Linked DNA regions of Microbulbifer sp. A4B17. The protein of the gene in region 1 binds, or shares a complex with, the protein of each later gene. Links are inferred from orthologs where the notes say so. Each region holds a gene or a part of one and is shown on either strand. Other genes may lie near its edges.

Region 1 (3,278 bases):
CAGTAACTCGAAATGGAGACATTATCGTTTCACAGCCCAAGCTGGGAAAAGTTTCACTTTTATTACAGGATAAAGACAGCGATGGTCGCAGTGATGGTCAAAAGGTCTTAATTGATAAACTTCAACGGCCGCACGGATTATTGCTGCACGATAGCTGGTTATACATTGCGGAAAGTGACGCCGTTGGACGGGTGCCGTTTGATCACTCCGATGGACGACTGGCCGGACGCTACCAGCGAATTATTGAAAACCTTGAGGATGATGGACACTGGACCAAAACCATTGATATGAGCCCCGATGGATGGCTTTTTCTCAGCAGTGGTTCCAGCTGCAACGTTTGTATTGAAAAAGATCCTCGTCGCGCAAGTATCATGAGAATGAAACCAAATGGAGATAAATTTGAAATATACGCCACCGGCCTGCGTAATAGTGTGGGGTTCGATTGGTCTCCAAAAGATGGCGGACTTTACGCAACAGATAATGGCCGCGATTGGCTCGGCGACAACCTGCCGCCAGATGAGCTCAACCTGATTCGCAAAGACCAATTCTACGGATGGCCCTACGCCTATGGTAACCGGGTTCCCGATCCGGATTTTGGAGTAGATGCAGGCCCTGAAATTCAGCAAATAATTGCTGACTCAATTCCCCCCGTGGACGAGTTTCGCGCTCACAATGCGCCACTCGGTATTAAATTTCTGCGCAGTGCAGAACAGCCTCAGGATTATCGCCATGCAGCACTGGTCGCTCTGCATGGCTCATGGAACCGCAGTGTAAAAGATGGCTATAAAGTTGTCTCCCTGCACTGGAGTGACGACGGAGAAATTCAACAGAGGGATTTCCTGTGGGGTTTTCTCAGCGATAACCGCCAAACGGTTTACGGCCGCCCTGTCGCCATCGCCGAGGATAAACTGGGCAACATCTATATTTCCGATGACTACGCCGGTGCAGTTTATCGTGTTAGTCAGGGAACCCCTCGCCAAACTGTATTGACGACACAGCGGCCACAACTGCAAAAAACGTCCACAGCCAACGCACTTTCAATAGATACCGAGGTAGTGCAACTGGGCGCACAACTCTATCAGTCTAACGATTGCGCCCACTGCCATCAGGCCCAGTTTCCTCTGCGCAACCTTTCAGCTAAATACACAGCGCAGACCCTGGCTGACTACTTCGATGCCCCAACACCCCCAATGCCTAACTACAACTTTACGGCGGTGCAGAAAAAAGCCCTGGCACACTATCTTTTATCCCGGGAGTCGAGTCTCTAGAAATTGCTCGTCTAAATGGCACTGCGAAGAGGCCCCCGAGTGAGGGGACCATAGAATTGACCCCCGCAGCGCCAGCCGCTAAGGTTGCCCCGCAATTAAGAGGCGATGCTATGGCGGCGAAGAAAAAAACAGCAACTTTTGAAGAGAGTCTCGAGGCGTTGGAACAGCTGGTTGAGCGACTCGAAGGCGGAGACCTTCCCTTGGAGGAGGCTCTCGCTGATTTCGAAAAAGGAGTGAAGCTCACCCGGGAGTGCCAGCAGAAGCTCGCCAAAGCTGAGCAGAAAGTGAAGTTGTTAATTGAAGAGAGCGGCAACATCCGCGAGCTTCCCTTTGATGCCGACGAAAACTCCGGGGACCCAGTTTAAGTGAGATCCGCAAACCCTCCAGAGCAACTGAAAGCTTTCCTGCAAGCTTCGTCTGCTCGTGTCGAGACCAGAATTCAACAGGCACTTGCATCCCCTATCAGCGGTGCAGAAGAGCTGTTCGAGGCTATGGGCTACGCCGCACTGGGCCCCGGAAAGCGCCTTCGCCCGGCCCTCGTCTACGCCTGCGCCCAGGTTTTTCGGGGTGTTGATTTTGACCTGGCCTATTGCGATAGCACGGCGGCGGCGCTGGAGTGCATTCACGCTTACTCCCTGATCCACGACGACCTGCCGGCAATGGATGACGACGACCTGCGCCGAGGTCGCCCCACCTGTCATATAGCCTATGGCGAAGCCACAGCCATTCTCGCCGGCGATGCACTTCAAACCCAGGCATTCGAGTTGCTCCTTGCTGAACAGCTCGACCCCCAATTGCTGTTACAGCTTATGCGTGAACTTGCCACTGCGGCGGGGGCCAGGGGTATGGTCGCCGGCCAGGCTATCGACCTGGATTCCGTTGACCAAACCCTCACCCTGGATCAGCTGGAGCCCATGCACCGTCTCAAGACCGGAGCCCTGATCTGTGCCAGCGCGCGTATGGGCGCACTGCTGGGCGGTGCCAGCGAAGGGGAGTTAAAGATTATTACCCGCTACGCCCAAGCCATTGGCCTGGCATTCCAGGTTCAGGACGATATTCTCGATATCACCGCTGAAACCGCTATTCTGGGCAAAACCCAGGGCGCTGATGCCCAGCGCAACAAGCCCACTTATGTCTCCCTTCTCGGCGTCGACGGCGCCCGGGAAAAACTGGCAAAATTGCATGCCCAGGCCTCCCAGGCACTGCAAAGTCTCGATGGCGATACCCTGCTACTACAGCAGCTCGCAGACTATATCGTGCAGCGCGGACACTAAGTCACAGCCTTGCCTGTGGGGTTTGGGATGCAATATGCCCGCCACGGGCATACAATCCCCCTCAATATCACCATCTGTTGCAACTGATACATTTGATGCTCGAAGAAATTCCACGCACACGCCCGCAGACACCGCTTCTCGACTCGATCGACGACCCGGCGCAGCTGCGCGCCCTCGATGAACGCCAATTGCCGGAACTCGCCAGCCAATTGCGCGAGTACTTGCTGTATTGTGTCGGCCAGACTGGCGGGCATTTTGGTGCCGGTCTCGGTGTAGTGGAACTGACCATCGCCCTGCACTACATCTTTAATACGCCGGAGGACCGGCTGGTTTGGGATGTGGGCCACCAGACCTACCCTCATAAAATCCTCACCGGTCGCCGCGAGCAGATGCTGTCCATGCGCCAACAAGGGGGTCTGTCCGGCTTCCCCAAACGCAGTGAGAGCCCCTACGATACCTTTGGTGTTGGCCACTCCAGCACTTCGATCAGTGCCGCCCTGGGTATGGCCCTGGGCTCCCCTGACGATCGCAAGGTAGTGGCGGTGATTGGCGATGGCGCCATGACGGCGGGAATGGCTTTCGAAGCCCTGAACCACGCCTCACATACCGGCAAGGACATGTTGGTTGTTCTCAATGACAACAGTATGTCTATCTCAAAAAATGTCGGCGGCCTGGCCACCTATTTCGCCAAAATCCTGGCCAGTAAAACCTACCTGAACATGCGCGAGGGCAGCCG
Region 2 (3,188 bases), 670 kb from region 1 along the record:
GCTAGCATCTTCGTGAGCCGTTACCAGGCGCTCTTTCGGCGTCATAATGCTGGCAACACTGACATCGAGATCAGTTAAGAAGCGAACGTCGCGGCTGGTAACGATACCTACCAGATCGCCACGATCCATTACCGGTACACCGGAAATATTGTGGTGACTGGTCAGCGCGATCAACTCGCGCACAGTGGCATCGGACTCAATAGTAATGGGGTCTTTTACAACACCGGCTTCAAACTTCTTCACCGCGCGAACGGCAAGAGCTTGCTCTTCTATCGACATACTCTTGTGAATAATGCCGATACCCCCTTCCTGGGCCAATGCAATGGCCAGGCGAGCTTCCGTCACTGTATCCATAGCAGCGGACACAATGGGGATGTTCAGAGTAATGTTGCGGGAAAGTTGGGTTTTTAAACTCACATCCTTGGCCGTGACCTCGGAATATCCGGGCACAAGTAGGACGTCGTCAAAAGTGAGGGCTTCGCGCGCGATGCGCAGATTGGATTCAGACATTGTTGACACTCAAACCTCGAATAGGCGGGATTGGGTATCGGCGCGATTATACCTCTACGCGCCCAAAGCGCAAACATCAATTTGCAGAAAAACGGATTTGTACAGTAAAGCTCTTTACCTATAAGGGCGATACTGCAATATTGCTCCGCCCAATACGCCCGACGAGATTCACCGATGCAGACAATTCCCCCTAGTCAAAATGCCAAGCGCAGCGTGCTGTCGGTAAGTGACCTGAATCGGGAAGTTAAACATCTTCTGGAAAGCAGTGTACCCCTTCTATGGATCAGTGGGGAGATTTCCAATTTTTCCATACCCAGCTCCGGGCACTGGTATTTTAGCCTTAAAGATGCGCGGGCCCAGGTGCGCTGCGCCATGTTTCGCGGTCGCAATCGCAGTGTCGCCTTTCGGCCACAAAACGGTCGCGAGGTTTTAATTCGGGCCAGGGTGAGCCTGTACGAAGGGCGCGGAGAATTTCAGCTGATTGTTGAGCATATGGAGGAGGCCGGCTTTGGCGCCCTGATGCGCCAGCTGGAACAGCTCAAGGCAAAACTGAATGCTGAGGGCCTGTTCGACACAAGCAGAAAACGCAACCTCCCGTTTTTGCCAACCAATATCGGCATCGTCACTTCACCAACAGGAGCAGCAATACGGGACATGATCCACGTACTGGACAGGAGACACCCTTCTGCAAAAATTGAAATCTGGCCGGTAGCCGTTCAAGGCCAGGGTGCCGCTCAGCAAATCGCGGCGGCGATTGAAAAAGCGGGCCGCAGTGGTCGCCACGATTTATTAATTGTCGGTCGCGGCGGAGGTTCCCTGGAAGACCTCTGGTCTTTTAACGAAGAAATAGTCGCCCGCGCACTGGCCGCAAGCCCTACTCCCACTATTTCTGCAGTCGGTCACGAAACCGATACGACAATTGCAGATTTAGCCGCAGACCTGCGCGCACCAACCCCTTCTGCCGCAGCGGAAATCGCCAGCGCCAATGCTGCAGAAATTTTACAGCGGCTCGATCAGGTCCAGCGCAGATTGCACCGCGCTATGGACAACCAACTGAAGCATTTATCCCAACAGGTTCAATTGCGACGCAACCGTTTGCGCCACCCCAAGGAGCAGCTCCTCAACCAAGCCCAACGCCTGGATCATTTGGAGATACGCCTGGTAGCAGCTTGCCAACAGCAAATCCAAAGTCGCAAATCCCAATTGGACTCCGCCTCCAGAGCTTTTGCCCACAACCTACCGACACACCGACTCGACAACAGTCGAAAGCAGTTAATCCAACTCAAGGGAAACCTGGAACGTGCGATACAACTGATATTACAGCGCGGCAGCGACAAACTCTCCCACGGGGCCCAATTACTCCAAAATATCAGTCCCCTGGCAGTATTGCAGCGAGGTTACGCCATTGTTCTGGATTCAGAAAATTGCGCAATTCGCGATAGTTCAGAATTAAGTACCGACCAGCAAGTCCATATTAAACTGGCCAAAGGGAACTTCACTGCAGAAGTGAAAACCATCGAAGACTAATTTCTTTAACAATTGAAGAGCGCAAATCAAGCGACACTATAATAATTTAGGTAGAGTGCCTTCGGAGCAATATATGGATAGTGAATCTACTACTATCCACCTCAACCAGTGGAGCTTGATACTACTTACAGTATTGTTACTCGTCGTTGCAGCCTGCACGGAACCAGAGCGAGACTCTGGAGTAGCCGAATCAGTCACTATGTCAGCCGCCGAAGCGCAGGATGCCGACAAGCAGGCGCGGCAGCTGCCCGAGGTAACTCCCGCTAAAGAACAGCAAGTCAACTACATCGAAACCGGTGACCTTAGGGACATAAGAAAACACGGCACAATTCGGTTCGTTAATTTAACCGGCGCTTCCGAAGATCTGTTACCTCGTGACGATGTCGTGAGTCTCCGTCACTTCGAACTTGCCAACAAGTTGGCCAAACAGTTGAAGCTGGAACCCAAGTGGATAAAAGCTGAAACGCCCGACGACGCGGTGCAAATGCTGATTGATGGCCAGGCAGATGTAATCGCCTATAACCTGACTGTCACTGACGCTCGCGAAGAAATCATTGACTTCACGGTTCCTCTTCGCCATTCGCGGTTAGTACTCGTCACTGGCCCTGAGGGTCCAGATATTTCAGATGCCAGCAAATTAAAGGATATGGAATTTGTTATCCCCGACGGCTCCTCCATTAAAGAAACTGCAGAACAACTTGTTGCGGAAAATCCCAACGCAAACCTAACCATCCAGGAAATTGATATCAACGGTAACCGAGATACCCTGCTGGATATTATTAACGGTAAGAAGAATCGCGTTGCTATTTTGGAAGATTTTTCAGCCCAGGATTTGCGCAATTACCGAGACGACATGCGGATTGGTGCAGATGTGTCTGAAGTGCAAAATATTGCCTGGGGCGTACGCAAAAATTCCAAACGCCTGCATACCACTATTGATAATTTTTTGACCCGCAACTTAGTAAAATCCCAGGAAGAACGCATTACCGACTGGAAGGGTATTAAAAAGTCGGGCGTAATCAGACTGCTCACCTATAACGGGCCAACAACTTACTTCTTATGGAAAGGGGTATTAATGGGGTTTGACTACGACTTGGCCCAGGCTTTTGCCAATAAACACAAACTTCAACTCCAGGTTATTGTTGTTCCCT

The links.
Region 2: the proteins of BTJ40_RS18985 (region 1) and xseA are in contact, whole or in part, in a cryo-EM structure (PDB 8TXR), measured with the Escherichia coli proteins. The link is inferred for Microbulbifer sp. A4B17 from one-to-one orthologs.

What each region holds. Positions count from the first base shown.
Region 1 is NZ_CP029064.1:4,313,666-4,316,943, forward strand. The notes cover bases 29-2,978. They hold BTJ40_RS18985 (exodeoxyribonuclease VII small subunit), read left to right. Parts: upstream 29-1,324; coding sequence 1,325-1,633; downstream 1,634-2,978. Other genes in these bases: BTJ40_RS18980 (PQQ-dependent sugar dehydrogenase), read left to right, coding at 29-1,268; BTJ40_RS18990 (polyprenyl synthetase family protein), read left to right, coding at 1,634-2,542; dxs (1-deoxy-D-xylulose-5-phosphate synthase), read left to right, coding at 2,638-2,978. Outside these bases: more of BTJ40_RS18980, read left to right, coding at 1-28; more of dxs, read left to right, coding at 2,979-3,278. UniProt on the Escherichia coli protein: Bidirectionally degrades single-stranded DNA into large acid-insoluble oligonucleotides, which are then degraded further into small acid-soluble oligonucleotides.
Region 2 is NZ_CP029064.1:3,648,499-3,651,686, forward strand. What follows is about bases 1-2,860. They hold xseA (exodeoxyribonuclease VII large subunit), read left to right. Parts: upstream 1-684; coding sequence 685-2,037; downstream 2,038-2,860. Other genes in these bases: guaB (IMP dehydrogenase), read right to left, coding at 1-510; BTJ40_RS16080 (transporter substrate-binding domain-containing protein), read left to right, coding at 2,111-2,860. Outside these bases: more of BTJ40_RS16080, read left to right, coding at 2,861-3,188. UniProt on the Escherichia coli protein: Bidirectionally degrades single-stranded DNA into large acid-insoluble oligonucleotides, which are then degraded further into small acid-soluble oligonucleotides.